2 regions of the Pradoshia sp. Z5_111 genome follow, and region 2 is predicted to be linked to the other one. Evidence: riboswitches for the same ligand, from Rfam matches in the RefSeq annotation. Region 2 holds a riboswitch; the other holds the start of a gene.
The links. A riboswitch is a leader RNA that binds a small molecule or an ion and turns the genes downstream of it on or off. The one in region 2 is predicted to bind preQ1.

Region 1: it holds a riboswitch for preQ1, as region 2 does, so the genes downstream of both, AC4D4A_RS16615 (QueT transporter family protein) here and queF (preQ(1) synthase) in region 2, are expected to answer to the same signal.

What each region holds. Positions count from the first base shown of each region.
Region 1 is NZ_JBZCPQ010000010.1:47,300-63,285, reverse strand. Features, by position in the region: gene AC4D4A_RS16635 (quinone oxidoreductase family protein) at 1-633, shown strand, start outside; gene AC4D4A_RS16630 (DUF368 domain-containing protein) at 859-1,659, shown strand; gene AC4D4A_RS16625 (DUF5068 domain-containing protein) at 1,843-2,553, shown strand; gene AC4D4A_RS16620 (ferritin-like domain-containing protein) at 2,635-3,069, opposite strand; gene AC4D4A_RS16615 (QueT transporter family protein) at 3,225-3,710, opposite strand; PreQ1 riboswitch class I at 3,718-3,762, opposite strand; gene AC4D4A_RS16610 (DoxX family membrane protein) at 3,928-4,458, opposite strand; gene nadE (NAD(+) synthase) at 4,836-5,654, shown strand; gene AC4D4A_RS16600 (GTPase domain-containing protein) at 5,984-8,743, shown strand; gene AC4D4A_RS16595 (AI-2E family transporter) at 8,800-9,873, opposite strand; gene AC4D4A_RS16590 (STAS domain-containing protein) at 10,030-10,917, opposite strand; gene AC4D4A_RS16585 (basic amino acid ABC transporter substrate-binding protein) at 11,165-11,983, shown strand; gene AC4D4A_RS16580 (amino acid ABC transporter permease) at 12,055-12,711, shown strand; gene AC4D4A_RS16575 (amino acid ABC transporter ATP-binding protein) at 12,708-13,430, shown strand; gene AC4D4A_RS16570 (hypothetical protein) at 13,465-13,632, opposite strand; gene AC4D4A_RS16565 (hypothetical protein) at 13,696-13,929, opposite strand; gene cls (cardiolipin synthase) at 14,209-15,663, shown strand; gene AC4D4A_RS16555 (ATP-binding protein) at 15,823-15,986, shown strand, end outside.
Region 2 is NZ_JBZCPQ010000001.1:302,725-318,710, forward strand. Features, by position in the region: gene AC4D4A_RS01550 (amino acid deaminase/aldolase) at 310-1,482, shown strand; gene AC4D4A_RS01555 (D-arabinono-1,4-lactone oxidase) at 1,470-2,789, shown strand; gene AC4D4A_RS01560 (hypothetical protein) at 2,820-3,269, shown strand; gene AC4D4A_RS01565 (NAD(P)/FAD-dependent oxidoreductase) at 3,588-5,501, shown strand; gene AC4D4A_RS01570 (YhgE/Pip domain-containing protein) at 5,718-6,869, opposite strand; gene AC4D4A_RS01575 (TetR/AcrR family transcriptional regulator) at 6,999-7,583, shown strand; gene AC4D4A_RS01580 (metal-binding protein) at 7,811-8,290, shown strand; gene AC4D4A_RS01585 (NanQ anomerase/TabA/YiaL family protein) at 8,514-8,963, opposite strand; gene AC4D4A_RS01590 (C45 family autoproteolytic acyltransferase/hydrolase) at 9,362-10,384, shown strand; PreQ1 riboswitch class I at 10,664-10,710, shown strand; gene queF (preQ(1) synthase) at 10,836-11,336, shown strand; gene queC (7-cyano-7-deazaguanine synthase QueC) at 11,467-12,138, shown strand; gene AC4D4A_RS01605 (VUT family protein) at 12,138-12,680, shown strand; gene AC4D4A_RS01610 (hypothetical protein) at 13,009-13,182, opposite strand; gene AC4D4A_RS01615 (hypothetical protein) at 13,175-13,552, opposite strand; gene AC4D4A_RS01620 (FAD-dependent oxidoreductase) at 14,114-15,775, opposite strand.

The DNA of each region.
Region 1 (15,986 bases), on a different contig from region 2:
GCGGTCGCCCTCCCACTTCAAGGTTTGAGTGCCTACCATATTTTAAAAACAATGGGGCAATTGCAAGAGGGTGAAACAGTTCTCGTTCATGCAGCAGCTGGAGGAGTTGGGACTTTAGCAGTCCAATTGGCTAAATTAATGGGCGCAGGGAAGGTAATTGCAACTGCCAGCACAGAAGAAAAGCTGGAGCTTGCACGTTCTCTGGGAGCTGATGTATGTATCAACTATACAAAAGAGGGTTGGTATAAAGAAGTGCTGGAAGCGACAAACGGCCGTGGAGTTAATGTGGCGCTCGAAATGGCTGGCGGTGATATTTTTAAGGAGACACTGAAATGCTTAGCTACGTTCGGGAGATTGGTGATATATGGTGTCGCAAGTGGAGAACAGGCCGTAATGCACCCATCATCCTTAATGGCCAGAAACCAGTCGGTCATTGGATTCTTTCTTCCGCAAATTATGAGAAAGCCAGAACTGCTATTGCCGAGTATGCGTGATCTTTTTTCATTCTTAGAAGAGGGAAAATTAAAATTAATAATAGGTGAAGTCCATCCGCTCGATGAAGCAGCAAAAGTGCATGAGTTATTGCAGTCGAGGAAAACAGCAGGAAAGATAATACTTGAAATTCGTCGTTGAATATTAATAGCATTCTTGTAAAGCATGCAGTTCTGGCATGCTTATTTTTATTGTAATAAGAGTATGGATAAATGTGATATTATTCAAAATTATTATATTTATATAATTTATATTGATATTAAAATGAGTGAAAAACTATTTAATTTGTATTATGTGCCATTGTTTTTACTAGTTCTTATTTTGTAAACTATTATAGTGAAATAAAATATAAGGACTGAAAAAATAATGGAATGGAAAAACATATATCGCGGTATGTTAATGGGAATCAGTGATTTAATTCCCGGTGTAAGTGGAGGAACCATAGCGTTTATATTAGGTATTTATGATCGCTTATTATTATCAATCAGTGGCTTTTTTAGCCGTGACTGGAGAAGGTATCTGGGCTTTTTATTGCCACTCGCAATCGGTATGGGGTTTACTATACTGACGTTTAGCCGATTGATTGATTATTTGCTGGAACATCATCATGAACCGACACAATTCTTTTTTGTAGGATTAATCATCGGTGTACTACCCTTTATTATAAGACAGGCAGAGGTGAAAAAACACTTTACAGGAAAGCATTATGGGGTTGTCGTTTTGGTTGCAATCATGATGGCAGCACTAGGTTTCCTGAAGCCGAATGAATCTGTTGTTATATCTGAAGTAACGCTTTTATCTGGGCTTGGATTATTCTTTTCCGGCTGGCTTGCAAGTATGGCTATGCTGCTTCCAGGCATTAGTGGCTCGTTTATATTATTGTTGCTCGGTGTTTATTCAACTGTTATTTCTGCTTTATCAGATTTAAACTTTTCGATTATTATCCTTGTAGGGGCTGGAGCAGTGGTTGGCTTTATTGTGAGCAGTAAAGCAATCAGCTTTTTACTGAGGGCATATCCACATATGACGTTTGCGGTCATAATGGGATTAATTATTGGATCTATATTTGTGGTCGTTCCTGGATTACCAACAGGAATAGGTACGATATTGCTATGTTGTATAACGTTTGTGTCAGGTCTTTTGGTAACGAAAATCTTTACGAAGTAATGATTGAATAGGAAGTAAAAGGATTGTCTCGTACAATCCTTTTTTATTTTGTTTCGCCTGCATTGTTAAAACAATTATGTTAGATAGATAGGAAAATGTCGTTTACGTTTAGAATATTAAGAATTAAGCAGAGGTATAAATTAACTAACAACTTTACAATAAAAAAATATTGGAGGTTGAATTATGATACAAAAGGGACTGAGGTTTATATTTTTGGCATTTCTTATCTTAGCAGTATCAGCATGTGGAAGTGAAAAAGAAGAGACGATAAACGAGGAAAATAAAAAGAATCATACTACAGAAGATGTAAGTACCGATAATAATGAAGGTACCGATGATAAAGAAACAAAAAATGGCGTGGCATCAAAAGGAGAAGAGCCATCTGTATCCTCTGAGGTGTATCAAGATCGATTTACTTCTGGTAATATGGGTGTGAAAAAGATACTATATGAAAATTTAAAAATAAATGACACTAAAAATATAGAAGACGTAATCATTACGTTAGAAGGTATACAGTATGCTGAGATAACCCCATCAGAGGCAGCTAAATCAAAGTTCAAAAATTTAAATGATAAAGACCGTATAGTGCTTACAGCGAAATTAAAGCTTGAGAACAATTCCAAACAACCATTGATATATCAATCCATTCGTTCCTTTTTAAGAGGGAACGATAATCAAATAATCTATCTGCCAGAAACAAATCTTGAGCCGAGCCAACAAGGAGAAATGGCTGCAGGAACATCTAGTGAAAAGCTTCATGTCTTTTTAATAGACAAGGATTTGTTTTCAAAAACGCGAAATTTAAAATTGGAGTTTGGACCATTCCTAAATAGTGAAGGTAAAGATTTATTTGATGGGAAAAAGACAGAATTTGAAATTCCATTACCGAAGTAATAGCCATAAAAAGAACCGTAATTCTGCTTGTCAGAATTACGGTTCTTTCCCTGTGTTAAATATGTTGCAGATTGTTAAGAATTAATCAAATCTGGAGTCACTAAGAATGCGGCCAATCTCTTCCATATGGCCTGTTTCATCGGAGATAAGATCTTCTAGTTTGACAACTAATTCAGTTAAGCCTAATTCCTCAGCTTGTTTCTTGCGTGTTTCGTAGCGATCTATTGTATCTTTTTCTGCCTGATAGGCAGATTCAAGCATTACCTTAACATCAGTGGTTTGTTTAACTTCTGCTGGTGTTACAGTTGGTGTTCCACCCAATGTACTGATTTTTTCTGCAAGATATAAAGCATGTCCCTGTTCATCGGCTATTTCACCTTCAAAGAAAGGTTTCAGTGTTTGTCTGTATAAACCAGAAACCATTGCCGCATAGCTAGAATACATGATTGATGCAGCATATTCATTTGCTAGATCTTCATTTAAACCATCTATTAATTCTTTTAATTTTTTTTCCATTCTATAATCCACTCCTTCTATATTCTATAATTCAAATGTACCCTACTTTACTACATATTAAGCATTTTTTTTGTGGCAGGATTTTGAAATGTTCAGGAATATTTTTACATAATAAAAAGCCTGATCCGATAAAGGACCAAGCTTGGATTATTAAGTCAGATTAATTTTGAGAAATTAATACGTTTATTGAGAGCATACATAATTGGAGCACCAATTGTCATGACTGCTAATTCTCCAGCTGCGGTTGTTGCCCATGCAAACCAGAAAGGAAGTTTCAAAACAATATTTAACTCTATAGCAATTAAGAACATGGTAAAAGTAAAAACGAATGTATTAATAGCCATCCTTGCCCAAATATTGCGGACAAATCGGAAGGTTAGAATGGTGATTGTTAATGCTAGTATGGATTGGCCAACACCAAATATTAAATCATATGCACCCATTGATGAGAAAAAGAGGTTAGAGATAAATACTCCTATTACAATCCCATACATGTATTTTTTATTAAATACAATCAAGTGATTGAACATTTCAGGTACTCGAAACTGAATGTTCGAAAATGCGATTGGCTGTACGATTATAGTGACAGCAATATATAAGGCTGCCAAAACTCCATTTACAGCAAGCGTTCTAATATTCATTTTTTTCTCTCCCTTAGTTTTTTATCGTGGGATGGTTACGAACCACGTTTAGTATTTCCGAAGACACCAAATAATCATAAGCATAATAAGATGCCTAGTCAACAAAGGATTGTAGTTGGATCATGGCAAAACATCATCGTATAGTTATGATCGACTGGCATAAATCAATAAAAGACGCCGAGAGAAATCTCGGCGTCACAGATATTTAATCGTTAGTTTAATGACTTGGAGTTAACTTTTTTGTATTAATTGGCTTTATGTCATCCTTTTTAAAGATTGTTTTACGAATCCATGGAAGAACGTAATAGTCTCCACCGAATCGGCCGGCATTTGCACCTGCTACAAGAATAACCATTCCCAGTATGATGTAGAGCGGGTTAGTAGATACTGTTCCGCCAAATAAAAACATAAAATTCATTAATAATCCAAAGAAGGCAGCTGTAGTTGTTAAGACACCAAGCAGTAACCCCAGCCCAACTAGAAATTCTCCCCATGGAATTAAGATGTTGATTAACCCTACGTTAGGAATCGCAAATTTTTCAATGAATGAACCATACATCGGATACAGTGCACCTCCATCTGGACCAGTTACAGGATTAGCAACAATATTTCCAAGGAATCCGGATGCATCAAATGCTCCGCCTTTAATTTTCTCAAATCCATGAATCATCCATTCATAACCAAGATACAATCTTATAATCAATAATAGTCCGGAGGCATATTTATTAGTTCGTAACCAATTCATCATTTTAAATCACTCCCATATGGATTTAACTGGCTCTAATCCGCGGTTTTTAGTGCCAGTAACTTTCTATACCTTATTTATATACCATATGCTTGATAATGTGGTGTATTATCCCTGTGTTTCATTTTTTGTACAAAAATATGTGAACCTTTTAAGTTAATACTAAAAACAACTTTACAAACGTGATATTGTTCGTTCCTTCACAAACTTTTACACAATTATCCATTTTGTGTGGTGTATAAGGATAAAAAAACAATACTCTAAATTAAATGACCTATTTAAAAATTTATATATAAGAGTAAAATATATTTAATGATAAAAGGTTAGAAAGAGAACATTTAAGGAAAATAATAGTATAGGTGTTTGAAGGAGGAATGGGAATGAGCTTACAATCAGTTATTATTGAAGCATTACATGTTAAACCGGAAATAAACCCTAAAGAAGAAATCAAAGACAGAGTTGGGTTCCTAAAAAGTTACTTAAAGAAGAGCGGAGCAAAAGGATTTGTTCTAGGAATCAGTGGCGGTCAGGATTCTACATTGGCAGGACGTCTGGCTCAGATGGCTGTGGAAGAACTGCGTGAGGAAGGGTTTGCGGCTAAATTTATTGCTGTCAGACTTCCATATGGAGTACAGCAAGATGAAGAGGATGCTCAGCGTGCTCTGCAATTTATTAAACCAGATGAAAATATTACTTTTAATGTAAAGTCTACTGTCGATGTCATTACGGATCAATACAAAGAAGCAACTAATGAAGCATTAACCGATTTTAATAAAGGGAATGTGAAAGCAAGGCTTCGTATGATTGCACAATATGCTATTGGTGGACAAAATGGACTTTTGGTAATAGGAACAGACCATGCTGCTGAGGCAGTGACAGGTTTTTATACAAAATATGGAGACGGCGGAGCTGATGTTCTTCCATTATCGGGATTGTCTAAGCGCCAGGGCAGAGAATTGCTGAAAGAATTGGGAGCTGAGGAAAGACTATATATGAAAGAGCCGACTGCCGATTTGCTGGATAATAAACCGCAGCAAGCTGATGAAACAGAACTTGGCTTAAAATATGATACGATTGACGATTATTTGGAAGGTCGGAAAGTCGATGCTGAAGCTGCATTGAAAATTGAAAAGCAATATTTAAAAACAGAACACAAACGTCAAATGCCTGCATCCATTCATGATAATTGGTGGAAATAACTAACCAAAAAGTAAGCCTGTGATTTTCATAATCATGGGCTTATTCTATTGTAAGGTGAAAATGAATCGTGATTAAGATAACGATATACTGGTATAATTAATTGAAGGAAAATAAAAAACACGAATTGTTTTAGTTAATTATCTGAGGGTATAGGATATAATCTAGTATTATATTTATTTCAAATATGACAAATGTTCCATTTTGCTATCATATTGTATTGAAGATGAAACTTTACCGAAACCATTTTGCAATCAAATTTTATTACACTATATAAGTTATAATGTATTCTATTGAACAAATTTGTGTGAGAGAACCAGGGAGGGGTCGTATGATGAATAATGAAAATAACTTGATTGAAAAGTCCTTATATAAAACCTTATTAACAAACGATAATGCGGCGAATCCGTTGCTTATAATAAGTGAAGAATTTTTGGCAGAACAACAAAAGGAATTGCCTGAGCTATCAACGCTTAGATTTGCTCAGGGAGAGCTTTATTTCCATTATAAAGACTATGAGACTTCCATTTTTAAATGGGAAAAGGTTAGCAATGATCTGGCGCCTTGGGCTATAAAGAATATGGCGGATGCTTACTTTGCAATGGCTATGTATAAAAACGCTGAAGAGCTTTATAAATCCATTGAATCAGACTCGATTATATTGAATACCGAAGTTGGATTGCAATTATTTGCTCTATATACGAAATTGGATAAAACTGAACTGGCTGATAAAACGATTAAAAAGGTAGTTAAGTTGAATCCAGATGATTCTCAAGTGACAGAAATAGCACGTTCATTCTTTGAAGAGCAACGTGATTGGAATAGTGCAGTTGAACTTGCAGTAAATGAATCCATTCGTACGGAGTCATTGCTTTGGTATGATGTTCTGCAGTCCTATATTGATCAAGGTGTAACGAAAAATATGGAACCTGGCTATTTTTATCAAGTATTACATAAGCTCTATTCCATTGACAGTGGTCAATTTGAACAACTTGCAGTATCTCTTTGGAACAGCTATAAGGGCGAACCGGCATATTTGCAATGGGTTCAGGGATTTAATGATTTACTGCAGGATCTTGAACTTGTACATCCCGAACCATGGTCAGATTTATCCTTCTTATTTAAAGTGGGTTACTTCGAATTAATTAATGGACATAAATTATTAAAAACATTAAAAGGCTTATTACCAAGTTTATTACGTAACTGGCTTCGCATTACAGATCGGAAGCATGCTCTTTTAGCTTCTTCTGCTATATTGTCATGGAATGATAATTTTCCTGGTATGATAGGCCAAGTTGATATTGATCATGCAGAGAGAGTGTTAATGCAGGCTGAAAATAACCGGAATGGCTTGGAGGATAGCGTTCGATTATTTGAGGAACTTGATCAATGGGCAAACCAAAATAATTTATCTGTAAGCGAAAGACAAAAATGGATTATTGATGAGTTATTAGATATAAATGTACAACATATTATGATTGCCGGAACTAGCGGTAGCGGTAAATCTGCCTTAATTCATTCTATCTTAGGAGAAGAGTTATTTGATAAACCAACTTCATCGGCTATCATGTTTAAAAATGCCGAAGAAGAAAGCATAATGGAAGTGACAGACTCTTCAATTAATCCACTAAATCTAGAGGAGCTTGAAGAGAAAGTTTCAAACAGAAACTTTGTTGATAACAAGCCAAGTATCATCGAATACCAGCTTCCGAGCCAATTTTTGGCCGACAATCAAATAGCAATCATCGATACTCCGGGATTCAGCATTGCAAATAATAAAATCCAGGAAGTACGCCGTTATTTGAATATGGCAGATGGTCTTTTACTTGTATTAGATGTAAATGATCCATTTACAAACAAAGAACGCGAAATTGTAATGGCCCTTCATGAACAAGCACCTGATCTGCCAATTCATTTCTTATTAAATAAAATGGATCTTGTTCACAATGATCAGGAGGCTATTCGTATAGTGGATGAAGCATGGTCCAGAATCAGTCCTTACCTGCCGAATGCAACAATCTTTGCTCATTCTGCTCATTATAGAAGCAACAGGCAGCTTTCAGATTTTGCTGAATTTATTAAAATGAATCTAACAAGTAAATATAAGGAAAGCGCACGTACTGCTAAGCTGCTTCACTTTGTACGTGAGACTATATCAAGCTTGCTCGACCAACGATTGGAAAGGGAAGAAAGCTTGATTGAATCCATTCAATGGAATGAGGACCTTTTAGCAAAACTAAATGGTGCGAAGAATCAGATGGAGGATTTGGAGAAAGAAAAAGCCGTATTGTTGCGTAAGACGTTTAAACAAAGGAAGGAAGCCATTCGCCTTGATGTGGAGGCAGCTGTACCTAAAATTCTTCGTGCCAGCAAAGATTTAATTACAGAGGACAGTGATTTCCGCAAGATTCATATAGATTTAAATGAGAAAATGAATGTACGGATACAGGAATACCTGGAGAATACCATTTTGCCTAAGTATTTTTATTCCTTAAAGGATTGGATTACCGAAGCGGAAGTAGAGTTAAAAGAGAGCCAGGCGTATTTAAAAGAAATGGCTGAAGGCTTCAATGCTATTTATCAGGAAGAACGAATGAAAATGGAATGTGATTTCAGAGTGCTGGATGATTGGCGCAGGGATGCAAACCGAATGACGAGCGGTGTACAAATGGAGACCATTAATATACTGCTTCGCCACACACCGCAACAATTATTATTGAAGAGTGCAGGCATGCTATTTGGCTCGATTGCGAATAAAAGTGTTATGTACAATAAATATACAACCTTGATTGAAACACAGGATTATACTGAGGTCGCTCAATTGATTGCAGATAAATTCCTGCTGCAATTTGATATGTTTGAAAAATCGATTACTCGAGATGTTTCAATGTTCTTTGCAGATCCGACAGAAGTAATGAATGGTGCAATGGCAGATACGACTGAGAAAATTGCTGAACATAATGGCGTGCTTGAGAAGATGCGTTCTCAGCCAGAATTGTATCGCGACCCATTAAAGCTATACGAATTGCGATTACGACAATACGAATGGATTTTGATTGGTCAAAAAGAAGTTCAAACTATTTCAAGGTAAAAAAAGGTGATTTTAGGATGGTGGTTAAGCCATTCTAAAATCACCTTTTTATATGTTTAAGAGCTTTCAGATGTTCGCAGTTTATAGAATTTGATGAAATTTTTGAGAACAACCTTTACTACTGAATAAGTAGGTATAGCTATGAGAATTCCTATAAAACCGTATAAAGAACCTGCTACAAGCAGCAATAATATAACCGTCAGCGGGTGGATGTCCAGGCGTTTTCCCATTACCTGAGGTGTAACGAGATGGCCCTCAAGCTGTTGGACAATAACTAATAGAATCAGAACTTTAAAGGCTGTAAATGGGCTGATTAATAGACCTGATATAATCGCAGGGATGGTTCCAAGGAACGGTCCAAGGAAAGGTACAACAGTCAGTAGAGTTGCAAAAATAGCTAAGATTAATGCGTTCTCAAGTCCAATAATTAGATATCCAATATACATCAGGATGCCATCGACAATTGCAACGGTAAATTGCCCGACGATATAAGTGGATAAGGTTTTATCAACATCCCTTAATATTCTGTTGCCCTCGTCCTCTACATTAGCAGGGATATGTTTTAATAAAAACGGTTTAAGTTTATGACCATCCTTAAGAAAATAAAAAACAATAAAGGGAACAATTAAAAGTACAGTAACTATGCTTGTAACCGTTGAAAAAATGGTTACAGCGTGATCAGATAATACTTTAGGAACACTTTCCGCATATTCTTTCCCGTATTGAGTGAGCTTGTCTACGGACAAATAAGTTGAAGCGGCATTCTCATTTATAATTTCCTTTGACTCGGATGTGATTGCTTCTAATCTTTCCGGTATTTTATCGATGAGTTCTTCGCTCTGAGAAACAATGACGGGCCCCAGGAAATGAAAAGCAGCGTAACCCATTCCGCCGATTAATGCATAGATGAGAAGTATACTGATCGTAATCGGCATATACTTACTCAAAAAATGAACGACCGGCCTCAATATATAATATAGGAGCCCAGCTATTAAAATCGGAAAAAAGATAGTTATAATCAGTTTTTGAAAAGGCCATATAAAGTAATCAATCTTCCCTAATAAATAGATAATGATTAGTATTAAAATAGTGCCGGTTGCATACTTATAAAAAGGTTTATTAAACCACATAGAGCACCCCCAAATGTTTAATCAACGTCTTCACATCTATACCCATAATTGGTTTACTTATACTCCAATGTAGAGTAAATAGATGGCGCCATATATCCTGAGAATACAAATAGCGATTATCATTAATAAATAAAGTGATAATCGCTGTTTAGTATTCTAATATATTAATTTCGTGTTCGAAAATGACGATTTACTGCTTTTAATTATAATTCCTAATTTATTAAATGCCTGAGCTACGCTGCTTTCTGTTTGGATACTTGAAAAATCGATTCCAAGCTGGATACTCGTTTGTGCCACCTCGGCACGGATGCCTGTCATGATTACCTCTACGCCAATTAATTTCAGTGCCTCTATCATTTGAAAAAGGCGGTGGGCGACTAAAGTATCAACGATAAATACACCAGATAAATCAATAATTAATGTGGAAATTTGATTGTCTGCACTTTGCTGAAGGGTACTTTCGTTTATAGCTCTGGCTCTGGTGGAATCAATATCACCCACTATCGGCAGTAATCCGATATTTTCAGTCAATTTAATCACAGGAGAACTTAACTCATTGATTAGGTTGGATTGTGAGTGGATTCGCTTTATCAATATGTTTGTATAGTTTTCTGTATAGCTATGTGTAAGTTGATCTATTGTAGAATTAAACTTTTCCTCCCAGAAAAAAATATCTTTAAAGGCAATATCCAAGCTGGTAATATCGATAAATTTTTGGGTGTACTTCCATATAACTCTTCTTAAAAGCCCGGCAGCATTAATAGAATTACTTAGAGGTGTACCGGATTCAAGGCGTACCTCTGCAATAGATAATGTGCGTTCTTTTATTATATAATCTCTCTCTTCTTCTGATTGAAACAAGTTGTTTGCTATTAAAAACAAATATTCTTTAAACTGCTTCTTTAATGCATTAATTGTATGGATAGATCCGTTAAGAGAATAATCTGCTTCAGTACTCTTCGGCATTAGTGAATACCAATCTTCAATTATTTCATCTGAATGAGTAATCAAATAATCATATAAGGCTTTTGATTTAGTTTCCATAATGACCTCTTTTCTTTACCATTCTATATTCAATATTTTGCGTGTATTATGAGAAAAACACAATTAATTAATTACTATTTTTGGAAGAAAAACATGGGTTATTTTAAAGGAATTTGTAGTTTTGACTTTTAGTGTAATAAAATACAAAAAAATCAAAATTAAATTGCGTATTCTTGTAAGCAACCTTATAATGTTATTCATAGACTTTTCTGAATATTTAAAATAGAAAACAAGAGGGGGCGTCATTTTGAAAAAGAAATCATTATTTATGTTTATTATGATAGCTATTATTACTGTCATTGCAGCTTGCGGTTCGAAGGAGGAAGAGAGTGCCGGCGGTGAAGGCGGTACAGATAAGACGTTGAGAGTCGTGACTGATGCGGCATATTCACCATTTGAATTCCAGAAGGAAGGTAAATTGGTTGGTTTTGACGTTGATATTGTGAATGCTATGGCGAAGGAAGCCGGTTTTAAAGTGAATATTGAACATGTAGGATGGGATCCATTATTTGTCGAGATTAAAAACAAAAGGGCAGCGTTTGGGATGTCAGCGATCTCAATAAATGATGAACGGAAAAAAACATATGATTTCTCTGTTCCATATTTTTTATCAACCAATAAAATTCTTGTCCCGGAAGGCAGCGATATTAAATCTGCACAGGATTTAAAAGGGAAGAAAATTGCTGTTCAGGCTGGTACGACAGGTCAATTTGCGGTTGAAAAGGTAGTAGGCAAAAATAATAAAGACATCAAGAAGTTTGAAACAACTGTACTGGCGATTATGGATATGAAAAAAGGTGGTGCAAAAGCTGTTGTAGCTGATAATGGAGTTGTCGAGGAATACGCAAAAAATAATCCTAAGGATAAGTTTGTAGTAGTTAAAGACCCAAATGCATTTGACAATGAATACTATGGCTTAATGTTTCCGAAGGACAGTAAAGATAGGGCTACCGTGGATAAAGCTTTAAAAGCAATTATAGAAAATGGAACATATACTGAAATCTATAAAAAATGGTTTGGGATTGATCCAGATCTTGAAACGTTAAAAGCTCAGCAATCGAAATAATAAAGGTGTGAGAGAATTGCGTATCACAGGTGATGCTGTGCTGCGCAATCTTTGTCTAAGGGGGAACAGATGTGGACTTCAGGTGGGATATTATTGAAATTTATGCTCCATTGTTAATGAAAGGAACACTTTATACAATTGGACTCTCAATAGCTGGTATTTTAATAGGTTCGATTCTTGGGTTATTAATCGGTCTTGGTAGATTGACCAAAAGGAAATGGTTATCTATTCCCCTAAATTGCTATATTGCTTTTTTTCGTGGGACTCCAATATTTGTCCAACTCCTATTAGTTCACTTTGGTGTTGTACCAGCATTGACAGGAGAGACAAATGCCATACTCGCAACTATTCTTGCCCTCTCATTAAATTCAGCTGCATACATAGCTGAGATATTTCGAGGAGGCATTCAGTCGATTGATTCGGGACAAATGGAGGGAGCCAGGTCGCTTGGGATGTCTCATGGACAGGCTATGAGGTACGTTATTTTACCACAAGCATTTAAGCGCATTATTCCGCCTCTGGGTAATGAGTTTATTGTATTGATTAAGGAGTCATCTATAGCCGCTGTTATCGCAGCTCCAGAATTAACGTATTGGGGTAGAGCTATGGCGACTGAATATTATCGGGTGTGGGAGCCTTATTTAACATCCGCTGTGATTTATCTCATCCTTACGCTTTCTCTTAGCTTGTTATTAAATCGATTGGAAAGAAGGATGGAGACAAAATGATAGATGTTAGGAATTTGAAAAAAAACTTTGGATCCAATGAGGTATTAAAAGATATATCTATTAGGATTGAACCTCAGGAAGTTGTAGTAGTGATAGGTCCCTCTGGTTCAGGGAAATCCACCTTTCTTCGTTGTTTAAATTTACTGGAGCAAATAACGGACGGACATGTCATTATAAACGGAGTAGATCTTGCCGATAAAAAAATTGATATTAATAAGGTACGAACCAAAACAGGAATGGTATTTCAACATTTCAATTTGTTTCCTCATAAAACGGTACTGGAAAATCTAATGCTGGCACCTACCAAGGTGAAAAAGGTTCCTGATGAAGAAGCAAAAAAACATTGTTTGGAGCTCCTTCGAAAGGTAGGTCTATTAGATAAGGAAAATGCTTATCCAGATTCATTGTCAGGTGGTCAGAAACAAAGGGTCGCCATTGCACGTGCATTGGCAATGGAGCCGGAAATCATGTTATTCGATGAACCAACTTCAGCACTTGATCCGGAAATGGTTGGAGAGGTCCTTGAGGTTATGAAAGAGCTTGCGCGCGAAGGAATGACAATGGTGGTTGTTACACACGAAATGGGATTTGCGCGTGAGGTGGGAGATCGGGTTGTTTTTATGGATGATGGATATATCGTTGAAGAAAATGAACCGACCAGTTTATTTGAAAATCCGCAGCACAATCGAACAAAGCTGTTTTTGAGTAAAGTTTTATAATGAAAAAGGGACTGCAATAGCAGTCCCTGAGTCGTTATACACCTGTACGTTTGCGTTGGTTGTTTGGTTTCTTTGTCAGTTGGCTTTGCAATTCTTTTGTTTTTTTGACAGGTCCGTTTACATGGCTGCCGGCTTGATTTGATTGTTGCTTAGAAGCAAGTTTTTGTTTAATCGCTTCTTGAAGACTTACTTTTTTAGACATATTATAATGAACTCCTTAAATGGATTTCCTTTATAATATCCCCAATAAGCCATAACATCAAGATTAGAACTCATCCAACTTTCTACCCTTGGTTAATTTTTCGAATTCTTGCATCGATTCTGGTATTTCATCTTTATTACTTACATGATAAGGGTTTTGACTTTGGTTAAATCCGGGCTGCAAGCTGCCGGTGACAACTCCCATTTTAGTAGCTTTAGAATCATTTATGATGGATTCCTGTCTGCCATCTGGATTTGGTTCTGGGTTAACGTGGATTTGATCACTGTTTCTGGGCAATAGGAACATTCCCTTCTTTTTGTGTATTCATTCTATAAGTTCCCTAAACTTCTTTTATTCATACAATTTTATGGAGTAGTCAAGGTTGTTATTTAATGCCATTAACTGAATAATAACCTCAGATTATTGGCATATTATTGGATAAATACAGAAGCGAAAGGCAACCTTCAAAATTAGGTTGCCTTTTGATAATTGATATAGTTCAGTAGGTTTTTTAATACTTTATCGTTATAATATTTATATTAGGTTAGATAATGTTTCGGTTGGAGTTGTAGATGAATGGGAATAACTGATAGCTATGTATGGCAATTTTTAATAGCAATCAATTTGATATTTGCTATTACTATAACCTTTTTAGAAAGGCGTAATGTCAGCGCTTCATGGGCGTGGTTAATGGTTTTGAGCTTTTTTCCAATTGGAGGCTTTATTTTGTATATTGTTCTAGGGCAGAATTTAAGTAAAAGGAAAATATTCACATGGGATAAACGGGGCTATGATTACTTAGAGCAGCGTATCGCTGAACAAAAAGAGCACATGAAAAATATGGAAGAACCATTTAATACTTCTATTACACAGAGGTATAAGGATTTAATTTTAATGAATATGAAAACAGACCATGCTGTATATACCAATGATAATGAAGTTGAAATTTTCACAGATGGCAAGGAAAAATTCAATGCCTTATTTCAGGATATTGCTAGTGCTAAAAAACATATTCATGTTTTATATTACATTATCCAAAACGATACATATGGAAACAGGCTTCTGGATGCGTTGATTGAAAAGGCTAAAGAAGGTGTAGAGATACGGCTGATTTATGACGACGCCGGTTCCAGGAGAATCTCTAAAAAGCGAATAAAGAAATTAAGAGAAGCTGGCGGAAATGCAGAAGCGTTTTTTCCTGGGAAATTACCGCTTATTAATCTCAGAATCAACTTCCGAAACCATCGGAAGCTTGTCATCATTGACAGGAAAGTAGGATATCTTGGTGGATTCAATGTAGGTGAAGAGTATTTAGGACTTGATCCGAAGTTTGGTTATTGGAGAGATACCCATTTACGGATCATCGGAGACGCTGTGAATGATTTACAGTCTCGTTTTATGCTCGATTGGGCTCAGGCTTCAGGAGATAAAATGGAATGGACGGAAGATTACTTTAAATATAGCAAGCAACACAACGAAAAAGGGGTTGGGCTTCAAATTGTTACCTCTGGGCCTGATTCTGAGAGGGAACAAATTAAAAAAAGCTATATACGTATGATTTTGGATGCAAAAGAGTATATATATCTGCAGACGCCTTATTTTATACCGGATGACAGTTTGTTGGACGCCATCAGGATTGCATCCATGTCAGGGGTGGACGTCAGAGTAATGATACCAAATAAACCAGATCATTTATTTGTTTATTGGGCCACTTATTCATACGTTGGAGAATTATTAAAGGCTGGTGCAAAGGTGTTTTTATATGAGAATGGGTTCTTGCATGCGAAAACTATGGTGATAGATGATCGATTGGCAACTGTTGGAACAGCCAATATAGATGTACGCAGTTTTCGATTGAATTTTGAAGTGAATGCCATTATATATCATGCAGACACAGCTGTTCGCCTAAGGGATACATTTGCAGATGATTTAAAACAGAGCCATGAACTTACATCAGAAATTTATAATAATCGTTCCCTTTTAATTCGGTTTAAAGAGTCTTTATCCAGATTATTGTCTCCAGTTTTATGAATAGAAGTAAATATGTACTGTTTTTAAAGACACTAGGGCGAGTTAGTGTCTTTTTGTTATGGTAATGCAGTATAATATTGGTATGTTTTTTAAAACATTCTAATCATACTCCTTATTAATAGATAGTAGAGAGTTTGGAACAGGGGGAGGGGTACACACATGACATTTAAGCAAAAAAATTTAGTGGGTTTTGGCTCAATACTAGTGATTATAATTATATTGATGGTCATAATTGACGGTAGATTGAGCAGCTCTAGAGAAGATTTACTTGAAATAGTGGATGATCGCTACCAAAAGGTTAGTTATATTAATGATATTCAAAG
Region 2 (15,986 bases):
CATTATAAATAAGAGCGGTCTGTATAGTAGCTAGTAAATAAGGATCTCGCCTTTGCTGGGTATGTTGGTTTTAAAACCTTATATTAAGTCTAAAGCCATTGATGAGTTTACTATATCAATGGCTTTTTTAACTCCATGAAAAAGTATGATACCACCGTTAAAAAACATCTACTACCATAATATGAGATAAACTTTTTATGCGTTTATCTTTTCTGGTAAACGAAATTGTTATAATAAGTCTGAATATTTTGAATAAGTTCTATTTTTAATCATTCTCCTCGTTTATTATGAGAATGAGAGGTGGTGTTAATGATGCTATATGAATTATCGAAGGAGTTGTCTTATCCAGCCCTTTTGTTGGATTTAGATGCTCTAGATCAAAATTGCAGGAGAATCGCTGAAAAAGCAAATGGAAAAACGGTCAGAATTGCTACAAAATCGATACGGTCAATTCCAGTTTTAAAAAGAATTCTCCAATCCCACCCTGTCTATAATGGCGTAATGTGTTATAGCCCCTATGAGGCTGTTTTTCTTGCAGAACAAGGCATTGAGGATATCCTTATAGGTTATCCATGCTGGGATTCCAAAGCTCTTAGCAAAATAGCTGAACTAAATGGAAAAGGTCATCAAATTACCTGTATGGTCGATTCCTATGAACAGGTTGAGCATTTAAATGCGATTGCTAAAGAGGCAAATGGATTATTTTATTTATGCATCGATATTGATATGAGCACCACATTTGGTAATCTCCATTTTGGAGTAAGGCGTTCCCCATTAAAAACAGAAGAAAGCGTTATTCAGCTAGCACAAATTATACAGGAATATCCATCGCTAAAGCTTTTGGGAATCATGGGTTATGAAGCACAAATAGCTGGGGTAGGTGATCATCTACCATCTCAGAGGCTTAATAATATAGCGGTTGCTTTTATGAAAAAGAAATCAATTGATAAAATTAAACGGCGAAGGGAGACGGTTGTTCAATCCCTTAAGAGTGAGGGTGTACAATTAGTATTTGTTAATGGAGGAGGAACGGGAAGTCTTGAAACTACATCGAAAGAAGAAGCTGTTACGGAACTGACAGTGGGATCAGGTTTCTATGCTCCTTTGTTGTTTGATTATTACCGGAATTTCCGCTTCACACCTGCCTTATTTTTCGCATTGCCGGTCGTTAGAAAACCAACCCCCAATATTTATACTTGTCTTGGAGGTGGATATGTCTCCTCTGGAGTGCATGGTCAGGATAAAGTGCCTTTGCCTTTTTATCCGCCGGGGGGTAGATTATTACCATTTGAAGGAGCTGGGGAGGTGCAAACCCCTGTTTATTATGAAAAGGAAACGTTGGAGATTGGAGATGTCATTATCTTCAGGGCAGCAAAAGCGGGAGAAATTTGTGAACGGTTTAATGAAATCATTTGTCTTGCGGATCAACAAATCGTTGATCGATATCTTACCTATCGGGGGGAAGGGAAATGCTTTCTGTAACGAAGATGATCCAAGGCAAACGATGGAGAAATTGGTCTCATACATGTGAAAGTATCCCAGAAAAAATCCTTTATCCATCCTCAATTGAGGAGGTTGTTTCAATCGTTAAAGAAGCATCAAAACAAGAGAAAAGAATCAGAGTTGTAGGAGCTGGGCATTCATTTACGAGTTTAGTAAAAACGGATGATTGGCTCATATCTCTTGATTTACTTAGTGGAATTGAACAACTTGATGAGGCAGCCAGTACTGTTACCGTTATGGGTGGTACCCGGTTATTTCAATTAGGAGAAGCACTTGGACAAGAAGGATATTCTCAGGAAAATTTAGGCGACATCAATGTCCAAAGCATTGCGGGTGCTATTTCAACTGGAACGCATGGAACTGGACTGGATTTTGGTAATATTCCAACCCAAGTAGTAGAAATCATCATTGTTACAGCATCTGGAGATGTTCTTACCGTCTCCGAAGAACAAAATCCTCAATACTTCAAGGCTTGTCTTATATCGCTTGGTGTTCTTGGAATCATTGTAAAAGTAAAGCTGAAGATAATTAAAACGCTTATCTATGAATACAGAAGTGAAAAAATAGAATATCAACCTTTTGAGCAACAGCTTGAACGTTATATCAATGAAAACCGTCACTTTGAGTTTTTTCTTTTCCCCTACTCAGATTGTGTACAAGTTAAAACGATGAATATTACACATCGTAAACCAAAGGGGTTATTCTTTCATAACTTAAAAAATCTCATTTTTGAGAACTATTTATTTTTTTTACTATCAGAGGTATGCCGTTTATTACCAAGGAGCAGTCGAACCATTAGCAGAATATCTGCGAAGGCCGTAGGAACAACAGCTATTACGGCAAAAAGCTCTGAGATTTTTGCTACTCCAAGACTTGTGAAGTTCAGGGAAATGGAATATTGTATTCCGCTTCAATACTTTAAGCCGGCTATACAAGAGATTCGGGAAAGTATTGAAGTGAAGAGGCATAAGGTTCATTTTCCGATAGAATGCAGGACGGTTAAGGCAGACGAGATTTGGCTTAGCCCCTCTTATCAAAGAGATTCCGCTTATATTGCTTTCCATATGTACAAAGGCATGCCATATGAAGAATATTTTCATGAGATGGAAGCGATTATGCAGAAGTATGAAGGAAGGCCACATTGGGGGAAAATGCATAGCTTAGGTAAACATGAATTATTTTCCTCCTACCCTAAACTGCCGGACTTTTTAGCCGTAAGGCATGAACTAGACCCGCAAGGAATTTTTCTAAACGACTATATTAAAAAGATAATTATTGATGAATAAGAGAATAGCCTTACTATAATCTAATCTTGTATTAATAGAAATTCCGATTGGCAGGCATTGTTTCTAACACAGTATTCCTTAAGTCGTTTATTAGCAATCAAGTGTGAGGCAGGGATAAACATTCGGCAAGGCTATCATGATCAAAATCGGGAAACATTGGCGGTTTATTGTAATTCCTTCTTACCTGAGATGAAAAAATTAGCAGAGGAATTCATGGCAGCTTATCGAACTCAGTGGATGGAGGAGAATAAAATATTCGGTCTCGATGTATTCGATCTTCGGATGGGTGGCCTGCTGCAACGGATTCAAACCGCCATTAACCGGCTCGATGACTACCTTAAAGGCAGGATCAACGAGTTGGAAGAATTAGAACAAGAGATTCTCTATTTTGATGGCCGGGAAAAGGATGACGAAACAAGCGCTATCAGTGCTAACTTATGGCATACAATTGCAACACCTTCTGTTATAGCAGGAATATAGCATTGCTTTCTGGTTAAGATAAAAATGAATAAACAATATAAGATATCAGAATATGTTCTAAAACCTGTGTAAACAGCAGTCAGGCTGAGTATGACTGCTGTTTTTTCAACAAAACGTTCAAATAAAGCGTTTAAATCACATTGATTAAATTTATGGAAAAATTTACAATAATTGTACAGATGGTGTTTATCTTTACAATCTAGTCATCATCCTTTATGTGAAATATATCACATAAAGTTATCTAATAATATATGAAAGCAAGGGGACGCTTCTGGCATGGTTAATCGAATTTGTCCCTTTCAATGAGGTGGCCACAAAATGATGGTATTAGAACCTATTAAAGTCGGAAATTTGGAACTGAAAAACAGATTTGTTATGGTTCCAATGGGAGCAGAACTCGGGAATTTTGATCCAAGAACAGTAGATTACTATGTTGCCAGAGCGAAGGGCGGAGCATCGATGGTGATGACAACCGTTATTGCAACAGAAGCTATAGATGGCCATACCCCTGCATCCACATTGACAGAAGAAAGCTTTGTAGGCTTTAAAGAGCTAGTAGACAGGGCCCATGAATTTGATTGTAAAATCTGCCTTCAAGTAGTGCCCGGAATTGGATTGGGAGGGATAGGAGAGGGCAGGGTAAGGCCTGCATCTGCCTCAGCTACACCATTATATCCCGGTGCTAAAATAACCTTTGAGGAATTGATGATTGATGAAATTAAGTTTATACAAGCTGAAATTTCCCGAACAGTGAAATTAGCGAAGAGAGCAGGAGCAGACGCCATTGAAATCCATGCTTATGGCGGGTATCTGACAGATAAATTCATGACCAAACGATGGAATATCCGAAAGGATGAGTATGGCGGAAGCTTTGAAAACCGGATGAGATTTTTAATAGAAATAATCGATGTCATCAAGGAAGACCTTGGAAGTGATTTTCCCCTCCTTGTTAAATTCACCCCGGATCATTTCTTGCCAGTGGAAGAAGGGTACAGGGGAATTGAAGAAGGAATAGAGATTGCCAAACTATTAGAAAGCAAGGGTGTCCATGCATTACATGTTGACGCTGGCTGTCATGATAATTGGTACATGGCAATGCCGCCTATTTACCAGCAGGATATGGTTCCGCAAATGATTTCATCTGCTAAAATCAAAGCTGTCACGTCTTTGCCAGTTCTTTCAAATGGGCGCTTAGGTGACATTGAAAAGGCTGAAGCAGCACTTCGAAATGGTTGGATTGATATCGCAGGAGTTGGAAGAGAGTTTTTGGCAGATCCTAATTTTCCAAAGAAAGTGATGGAAAATAGAACGGACGAAATCAGACATTGCATTTATTGTAATGAAGGCTGTATTGCTACCGTTTCTGCTGGAAAGAGCATAAACTGCGCCGTCAATCCTCTTACGGGCTATGAGGGATTGAAAGAATTGAAAGCAGCAAATGAACCGAAGCGTGTTCTGGTGATAGGTGCGGGTCCTGGTGGCTGTCAAGCTGCCATAACTGCTGCAGAAGCAGGTCATGATGTGGAAATATGGGAGAAAAAAGCCTATCTAGGAGGGAACTTTCATAATGCCTGTATGCCTCCGTTTAAGCGGGACGGAATGAAAATTCTTGATTATTATCGGACAAAACTTGACCGGTTAAATATCTCGATAAAGTATTGTAAAGAGGCAACGGAAGAGGCGATTTTAACCTATAAAGCAGATTTGGTCGTTCATGCTACCGGGGGCAATCCAATTATGCCAAGTGCAATCAAGGGGCTGAATAAGAGCCATGTTTACACAGCAACAGACGTTCTGCAAAATCAGGCTCTTCTTGGAAATAAGATATCGGTTATTGGCGGCGGGCTAGTCGGCTGTGAAACCGCAGTGGTGCTTGCAAATAAAGGAATGCAGGTGACTATTATCGAAATGGCTGAAAAAATGTTACCTGAACCGTTATTTATACAAAATGCCATGATGTTAAATCAGCTTTTGCAACACCCAAATATCACATTTAAAACATCTTCAAAAGTAACAGAAGTACAAGATCGGGCTGTGGAAATTGAGGTAAATGGCAATAAAGAATGGATCGATTGTGATAGTGTAGTGGTAGCTGCAGGATTTTCGCCTAACGATCATCTATATCACTCTTTAAAAAACAAAACGAATATTGTTAACGTTGGTGATAGCGTGAAGGTTAGGAAAGTACTCGATGCGGTACACGAAGCATATGATGCGGTCTTAAATTTGTAGAATTATAATAAAAAGCTGAGACAAATCTACGAATGAACAAAAAAGCCGGTAGAATTTTACGACGAGTAAAATTCTGCCGGCTTTGATTTTAATCTAGTGATGTCCCTGCCTCTATTCATGCTTTATTTATATAAGACGCTTAAAAGGGCAGATCTAGTTGGACAGACTGAAGTCAAATATTTAGAATGTTGTCATAGCACATCATTCTAAATACGCTTATTTAGTACCAGTTCTTTGTGCACGCACAGGTTTAAATACAGACGATACGTACATCATTAACCCTGCAATACCAATTCCTAAAATAATGTTAAATGACTGGCCAGTGTAGAAGCCGCTGCCGAAATAGAAAATTTCACGTAATCCTTCAGATGCAAAGCGGATAGGAACCCAAGGGCGAATGAAGTTTACAAAGAAATCAGGTAGCATTTCTTGTGGTGTCATTAAAACTCCCATTCCCAATAACATGACAACCATGAATAATGTAATGGCCGGTTTACCAATCCAGGCAGTTACCCCAGAAACTAATAAGAAGAAACAGAAGGCTGCAAATGATACGAATGAACCAACCAAGAAGTAGCTAGGCATATTAATACCAGCGATTAAACCAAGCGTTGCAACGGTAAAACCAGAGAATAGGGCAATAATTATGCCGAATAATGCTTGACCTCCCATTAGGTGTAAGGCCTGTTTACGTGTTAACAATTCTTTTTTTAAAATGTTTGATGAAGCTAAGAATACAATGAAGCCACCGATTAAGGCACCTACCCAGGCAGGCACTGCCATTAAGGTTGGAGCACTTCCGTTTGCCGTTGAGGCTGTAACGGCATTGAATACTTTTTCTTCAGAAACAATCGGATTCACAAGCACAGATGCCTTGTTAGCCTCTATTTGTTGGCCGTCCATTTGAGCAACAAAATTTGAAGAATATTGGTTGTTTAATTGAGTAATTAAAGCTGTTAAAGCAGTCTTCGCATAATTTGCACCTGTTATGTTATAACCTTGGTTAATATATACCTGTAAAGTTGCTGGAGAGTTGTTTGATATCGCATTCTGTAAGGAATCATTATACCCTTCAGGAATGATTAAAGCTGCATAATACTCTTTATCATCAAACGCTTCTTCAATATTTTCTTCCTTTTCATTTGTAAAAGCTAACATCGGTTCTTCGCCGTCAGTGCCTTTACTCATTTGTTCAACAGCTGATTCCACAGCGTCCACATGTACACCTTGATCATTTACAATAAGTGCAACCGGTAAATTTCTTACTTTTGGGTTTCCCTGTGCAAATAAGTTTAATGAGAATAGAGCAATTATTAATATAACTGCAATGGGAGCTGCCCATGCTAATTTTTCTTTAAATAATCTCAATCATTTTCTTCCTTTCTTAGTAAACAACATATTGTTCCGTAATATTTATTCATTTTATAATTAAGGTGTAAGCAGAAGCAATAAACAAAAGTAAACAGTGTGTTCATTTTTGGGAATAGAGGGTTTTTTATGAGTATTTATGAAGAAAAAAATCGTAAAACTAAACAACTTATTCAACGGTCATTTTTACAAATACTAGAGAATAAGCCGTTTGAAACGATTACGATAGGTGATATTGCTAAAACAGCACATATAAATCGCGGAACATTTTATTTACATTATCTAGATAAATTTGATTTGCTTGACCAAATTGAACAACAAATGTTTAGAGATTTAGGAAAACATATTGACCAATTACAATCTGGATATTCATCTACATATACATTTGAAAAAGACCAAGAGCAATTAGCAGCAACTTTATTCAGCTTCATAAAAATGCATGCTCCATTATTAAAAATATTTTTAAGCAATCATGGCAGAGCAGGTTTTCACATTAGGTTTAGAGATGCCTTTGCAGAAAAAGTACGTATTAATTTAGAGAAAAACGAAAGCATTCACACAAGGTTAATAGGTTCTATGGACTATTTTTTATCGTTTATTACATCTGCTTTTTTAGGATTAATCGAACAATGGGTCCAAAATGGTCTAGATAAAACACCTGAAGAAATGACAGCCTTATATATTGATATTATTTCTTTTATTCAACAAAAGTAAGGGAGCTTTTAAATCTGGGAAAATTCATCCTACAACGCTGTTTCGTGTCTAAACAAAAGCTCTATGAAAGCCAAGATTCTTGGCTTTTTTTATTTTTCCAGCGACGAATGAAAGAGCGAACGTTTGTTTTGAGCGAAAATGTGTTCCCTGCTCTGATTATCCCCTATAATGGAAAACAATGGCTGGTTCAATAGAGCCGCCATAAGAGAACAAAACGGAGGATTAGGATGGCAAACGGGAGAGCGCATAAGAAAATTAATCTAATATTTTTAGCAATTGGAATCGGGGCCGTGTTGATCAGTTCACAGCACTATGTACATGGGATATCCGTGATAATAGGATATCTCTTCGGCACCTATTGGATGAACCCTGATTTGGATATAAAAAGCAATCCGTATCGGCGATGGGGATTCTTACGATTCATGTGGATTCCCTACCAAAAATTGAAGCATCGCTCCATCTGGACACATGGGTATGTGATTGGAGATATCATTCGGTATCTTTATGTAACGGCCTGGATTATGTTAGGAGCGGGTGCAATGAGTATCCTGACAGGTGTGCCATATACTGCATATATAGACCAATTAGAGGAGATTGTCATTGAACATAAATTGTCTATCTTATCCTTTATTGTCGGGAATATGCTTTCATCTACTGCACACATTTTGACCGATCATGCTTCAACCACATTCAAAAAGATCTTTTAACCAAAATCCAAATCTCTTTTCGTCTAGTAGAAAAGGGATTTTTAACATTTCAAGAGGGATTATCGTTTGTTAAACTCCAAACGTTTTCCCCAAAAAACCGTTTAAACAATCATCCTACTGATGTAAGATCAACTTAAAGAATTATTGAATAAAAAAAGGCCATAAGGATACAAGCTAGCTCAAAAAAAGAGGCAAAATCAACTCAATGATTTTGCCTCTTACATTAATCGCACAATACTTTTACTACTGCTTTTTTTACAGCTTGTGGTTGTTGCACACAAACACCTGGCATATGAGCGTCTTGGGGCATAAACACCGCAAAACATCCCTCTTTCACGATAAGATGGTTACCGTCGCCATTTAAGAACATTACATCATTTTCTTTTTGTTCCTCTACGACTTCTGTATCTTCCTTATTTGTATAAACCATTCTTTCCTCGCCTTTAATGACGTATTGGATATCTGTATATGAATAATGAGCTTCCATGCGACAGTCTTCAATAAGCTTTGTATCATATTCTTGAATCATTACGAAGACCTTGTCATTTTCAATTTCATACTTTCCTACCGGCAAAGCCTGCAAATCATTTTCTATTAAAAAAGCAAAGGCTTTCTTTAATCTTGGATGCACTCCATTATATAATGGAGCATTTGATAATTGATCGATAATCATATATGTTTCCTCCGATAAGCGATTTATCTTATATAAGTATATAAAATAGTAACATATCCAGTATTAGCGATACAAGAACTTGTATACCAGTCTGGTTTATAGGATAACAAATAGTGAAATGACACTTCCTTTATTTGGATATAGATAAACTGTATAATCAAAGGTATCCAGCTATAGTAAGTGCTTCTGGAACATTGTGAGTATGAGAGATAGGCAAGAAAAAGATTGAACGGTGATTTCTATATTACTTATTTTTTAGTGAGACAATATCCAGAATAGAATGGTGAAGAATCCCAGAAAGTTAGAAATGATTCGAGAGAACGTGATAGTTAAATGAGATGATTTGGATTTGTAACGAGGACTACAATCGAGACAAGCAAAGAAGGGGAGAATTACGAATGGAAGAGTTGATAATCAGACTAGTAGAGTTAAAGGGAAGCCCTTTTGAATATGGGCTAAAGCAAAGTGATGAAATTAAGTCGACACTGATTTCAAATCAACTGCGTTTACTTGAGGATTTGAGCACTCCTTCAAATACGAAGAAAGCAAAAGAGATATTAAAGGATCTGTCGCCGAAACTTTTAGAGGAACTTAGAGGCTTAGCGGAAGGACTGGATATGGAGTTAGACACCATCATTAGACTTTATAGCGGCTATGATGTGACTTTTCCATCAATGGGTTGTACGGCATTCATAAAGGATGACTATTATGTGCGAAACTATGATTTTAGTCCTGAGCTTTATGATGCTAGACTTGGTTTCTCAAAACCAAGTAATGGCTATGCCAGTGTAGGATTTAGCCAGCAGGTAATTGGCAGACTTGATGGGATGAATGAAAAAGGGCTTGTAGTTGGATTACATTTTGTAAATAGTGAACATAAATCAGCAGGTTTTCTTGCGACGACAATTGTAAGAATACTATTGGAACAGTGTGTTGATATAGAAGAAGCAATCGACCTCATTTCAATACTTCCCCATGGATATTGCTACAATTATTCTATTACTGATCCGAGCGGAAAAGGTGTAATAGTAGAAGCCTCTCCTCAGAAACAGATTTTTAATTACAGCCCTCCGTTAATATGTACAAATCATTTTCAATCAAAAATATTGCAAGACAACAATAAGAAAGAGATACAAGGATCCATAAAACGTAAAGAGTATGTAAGCAGTCTATTAACAGAGGAACTTTCTCCTTTAACAGCGTATCGTCATTTTAATGACGGCAATTCTCCTTTATTTTTTAACTATTATAAAGAGTACTTTGGAACTTTGCATACAGTTGTTTATTTGCCAAAGGAATTAAGTCTTATCGTTGGTGTAGGGGAGAATAGTGAACCAAAAATGTTTTCCTTAAGAAAATATTTGGATGGTAATATTAATCTTCCTAAAGTATTAAAAGGAACGATTCAACAAGCGGAATAAAATAAATGGTCCATCCCTCTGTGGTGTTGTTTAAGTAGGACATTGTTTTTAAACAGAATAGATGGCAGCGTAAATTAAAAAACGGATTAATCCCATCAATCAGTAGGGCTAGTCAGATGAGCATTTTATGGAGAAGGATTGTAAATAACTTTATAGCGGAGACTAGTATGAGATTTTTTATTGAGTATATTACAATCAGTTATCTTTTTTATTTTTCCTTTTATATCCATTAATGGGTGTGGTATGATAAGAGATAATTAAAATAATATCTGAAGATTTTCAGGAGAGGTTCATAGCGGATACCCTCTATAAAAAACTATGGATACATGTCATTCTCGCCATGTCCATATATTGGACGTGGCTTTTTTGACTTTCTAAGTAGTTATTTTTATAGAAAAAGAGCATGCCCCTCCTTGGAATGATTAGATATCTAATTCAAGGAGGGTTATTTATGTCTGGTCGGCATCAAACAGAAGGATTAGAGGATTTAACGTTATTAGGAAATCAAAATGTGAAGTATGCATTTAATTATGCACCTGAAGTATTAGAGTCTGTAGATAATTTACATTCAGACCGGGATTATTTTGTTAAGTTTAATTGCCCTGAGTTTACAAGTCTCTGTCCAATTACGCAGCAACCGGATTTCGCGACCATGTATATTTCGTATATTCCGGATAAAAAAATTGTAGAAAGTAAGTCACTAAAATTATATTTATTTAGTTTCCGTAACCATGGAGATTTCCACGAAGACTGTGTCAATATCATTATGAATGACTTAATTAAACTGCTAGATCCACGTTATATCGAGGTGTGGGGTAAATTTACTCCACGTGGGGGTATTTCAATCGACCCTTGGTGTAACTATGGCCGTCCAGGTACGAAGTTTGAAGAAATAGCAAATTATCGTTTAATGAATCACGATTTATATCCAGAAAAAATTGATAATCGCTAACTGCAGGTTATGAAAATATCAATAAAATCCTTATAGCCAAGGGAGAGGTTGTTAGCAACCCTCTATAAAAAACTATGATGAACAGCGCATCTATCTTAGTGCTGTTTTTCATTTGAATGGAGAATGATCAATGAAGCAAGAAAAAGCATTAGTCGTGTTTAGTGGCGGACAGGATAGTACGACATGCTTGTTCTGGGCAATAAAAAAATTTGGAGAGGTAGAGGTTGTGACATTTAATTATGGACAACGTCATGCATTAGAAATTGAATGTGCAAAGCAAATCGCTAATGAATTAAACGTCCATCATCACATTTTAGATATGTCATTACTAAATCAACTTGCTCCAAATGCATTAACACGCGCTGATATTGATGTGAAGGATGGTGTGGAAGGTGAGTTGCCATCAACATTTGTACCGGGCCGCAATTTATTATTTTTATCGTTTGCAGGTGTATTAGCAAGACAAATTGGTGCAAAGCATATTATTACAGGTGTTTGTGAGACTGATTTTAGCGGATATCCAGATTGTCGAGATATTTTTATAAAATCGTTAAACGTCACAATCAATTTATCAATGGAAGAAGCCTTTGTTATACATACACCTTTAATGTGGTTGAACAAAGCAGAAACGTGGGCCTTGGCAGATGAATTAGGTGCATTTGATTTTGTAAAAGAAAAGACCTTAACGTGTTATCAAGGTATTAAAGCGGACGGCTGTGGCGAGTGTCCCGCTTGTAAGCTGCGTCTACAAGGAATGCACACATATTTATATACCAAACAGCATATAGGAGGATCAAAATGATACGCATTCTATTTTATTTAGCATCAATTGTAACGGCAAATGTACTGACAGCCCGCTTTGCGCCATTAGAATTTTGGATATTCATAGTTCCATTGGGCTCATTCTTAATTGGTGCAACATTTATCTTCCGTGATTTGGTCCAGAATAAACTTGGTCGTAAGAGGACATATGGTTTTATTTTCTTAGCTCTAGTATTATCAGCTACTGCATCTTATTTATTAGGAGATACTCTAATTATCGTCGCAGCCTCTGCATTATCATTTTTGATAGCAGAAACATCTGATACAGAAATTTATACACGTTTAAAACTGCCGATGGCTTGGCGTGTCTTTTATAGTGGAATGGTTGGTGGTTTGTTAGATTCAGTTGTGTTCGTCATTGTAGGACTGAGTCCATTAGGCGCTGGATATATTCCTTGGTCAGCTGTACCAGCTGCGATTATTGGTCAGATTATCGTGAAAGCATTTATGCAAATGATTGGTGCTTATCTATTAGGGAAAGGGTTGTCTTATAAAGAAAAGCATCTGGCGAAAGTATCCTAATAATTACTTTCATTAATGTTATACTTGAATCAATTCAGATGTCAGAAAAAAAGCAATTCATAAGGGGATGAAGGTTTGGGTGGTGTGTTTCTTTGATAAATTTGAATTTCAGAAAGTGTAAGTTCAAATTGTTCAGATGGTAAAAATGCATCTATAAAAACCTCGTCCCTTCACTAGAGTATATGTTGGTAACTTTGTTTTTTCGACAAAGATTTTTGTACTCTTTTTATATACTAATAGAAAAATATGAAAGAAGGGGCCGTCACCAAATTCAATCTACACTGCTTTGAGGATAATCCTGTTTTTGTCTCTATAAACCAAGCAAATTTCATATTGGTTTTGGCTTAGGTCCTCCATCAGGTTCGTTATTATCTTTACCGTTATCGGGACGAAACTTATCAATAATTATATCTATGATAGTCCATAAAACTTTTTTAATAATTTGTTTTATTAATTCATTGTCCTTTATCCAACTAAAAAATTTACCAAAGAAGTTAATCATTTTCTAACCACCACTTTTCATTAATCATTGTTTGAGCTATTTTTGCCATTCTTTTATATCTTTTATTGCTAGCTACCTTCTGTAACATTAGAATTTTTAAGTTTCCATTAGTAATATTTGGTGTATCTTTTAAAATTTCTTGTGTATAAAGAGTAAGTTCATCGATATCAAAAGAATACCGATTTACTATTAATTCTTTTATATCTTTGGCAGAAAGAGTATGTTTATTTTCCTTAATTAATACTTTTTCCACTGCTATTTCTACTAAATACTCAAAATAATTCATTTTAAGTATAGGATACTTTTTGCTCTCTTTTTTAATGATTTTATCCTGCTCTGTACTAAATTTTTCAGCGTGTTTAGTTGGCATTTTAATCACCTCTTTAAGAGTTAATAGTGTTAAAAAATATAATTTTAGTCTGTTAAATAATCTTTCATTTTATATGTTTGATTTTATTTGAATATTCTGATAATGTCTAGTGTTATGATGTGTAAACTTTAATTATTTCAGGAATAATTGTTTGATCTGCTGTATATTTCATTTACTAAAAGAAAGAATTTAAATTGGAACTAAAAGTTGCTAATAGTAAAGTTAGAAGGATTTAAGCAGTCTATTAAAAGAGGGGAATTACCGTGATATTAATGTCGGTAATACTCCTATATTTTTTCAAACTATAAAAGCTAACTTGGAACACTGTATACTGTTATGATTCAGAATTATGTTTTATTATTGGGATTGGTGAGAATATTGAAATGAAACACTTCCGCTAATTGAGTATTTGAATGGAAGGTTAATAGTTCCATTTTTTGAAGAATAATTAATTAAAGCAGATAGATAGTTGTTATATAAGTGACTATCATATAAATAACAAAAGCATAAGAACTAGAACTTTAATTGTTCAAATGCTTTTGTCTGGGTTCAAAAAGTCTCTTATTTTTTATCCTTACAATGCATGGAAGCTACGTAACCAAAGGTCATACCTGGTCCCAATGTTGCTCCTGGTCCAGGATAAGAATGACCCATAATGGATGATGAGCAGTTACCACAAGCGTATACATTATCAAATACAGTCCCGTCTTCTTTGACAACCCTTGCTAATTCGTCTGTAACTACCCCGCCTTTAGTGCCGATATCCCCTGGGTAGACTTTCATTGCATAGTAGGGGGCCTCATTAATTTCAAGTAAATTAGGATTTGGCAGAGAAGGATCTCCGTAATATCGATCATGCGGCGTTTCACCTCTATGGAAATCTAAATCCTTACCATTCCGGGCAAATTCATTGAATCTGTTCATTGTTTTAACTAAATTTCCTTGTGGTATATTTAATTTGTTTTCTAATTCCTCGACTGTATTTCCTTTCAAAACAACACCATTGTCATAGTATGCTTGAGGGAAATCTTGCCCAGGGAATAGGCCAGTAAATATATATCTTTTCTTAGCCCTTGCATCTAAAATAATCCAGGAAGTGATGGCTTTCCCATCTGTTTTTTCATTATGCTCATACATTTTATCAACGAATTCATGATATGGAGTCGGTTCATTAATATAACGATTTCCGTCTTGATCAACGATAATCATGTTCGGTAAGCCTCTATCCGCTACTAAGAAAAATGGCATACCCAAATGATTAATGACAGTAGGTGCACCCCAAACTCTGTCCATTAAGCCAAACTTCGCATTTAATTTTGCGAACGGTTCAATAATATCACCAGTTTGACCTTTTGGTGAACTTGTCCAATTCACATCTTGTGGACTTGGAAGATATTTATCTCTCTTTTCTTGATCCCTGGAAAATCCACCTGATCCAAAAATTAAGCCTTTATTGATTTTGATTGTTACTTGTTTACCGTTTTTGTTTACGATTAGGCCCGTTACTTTATCGTTCTCATAAATAAAATCAACAAATGGTGAATCAAGCCACATTTCACCGTTTAAATCTTTGTAAGTTAGAGCCAATCGAGCTATTAAAGCTCTTCCTAATGCAGCATAATCTTTCTTGAATAATTTATGCTTAATTAATCGCCATCCAAGTGTTAAGGAAGCTCTTTTTCCTGCCCAGGACCTGGTGATCATATTCACTTTAACGAAATCCTGTCCTGTCATAACGAAACCTTTTGTATCCATAGCAGGAGGGAGAAGCTTACTCTTCCAATCTTCTAATTTATTTAAATCAATCACTTTAGGTTCGATTGACCGGCCAATTCCTTTTCCACCCGGATGTGTCGGGTAATAGTCAGAGTAATTATTTGCATAGGTGAATCTCATATGTGGGCTCAAATTATGCATATAATCCAGCATTTCGATCCCTTTTTTCAAATACGTTTCTTTAATTGTATCACTTACTAAATCACCAACAGTTGAATCTAAATATAATTTAGCCTCTTCAAAGCTATCGGCTACACCAGCCTCAACTAAATATCTGTTATTCGGAACCCATACTCCGCCGCCTGATAAAGCAGAAGCTCCTCCAAAATGCTTTTCCTTTTCGATTAGCAGTGTACTTAACCCCTCTTTTTTTGCAGTAATGGCAGCAGAAAAACCTGTTGCTCCAGAACCGACTACTACTACATCATACTCGTAATCCCAACCCATCTAAAAATCCCCCTTTGAGTAGTGTCCGCGCAAAATAACTAATCTCTTTAATAAAAACCATTAAATATTCAGACAATTAAATTTTACAGTATTTAGAACAAATTATACAATAATATTTGGAAATATTTATTAATTTCGCAATCAGTAGAAGGACTGAATTGACCATATTTAATAAATGACATTAGCATAGAGAGTGAAACGAGAGTTTATT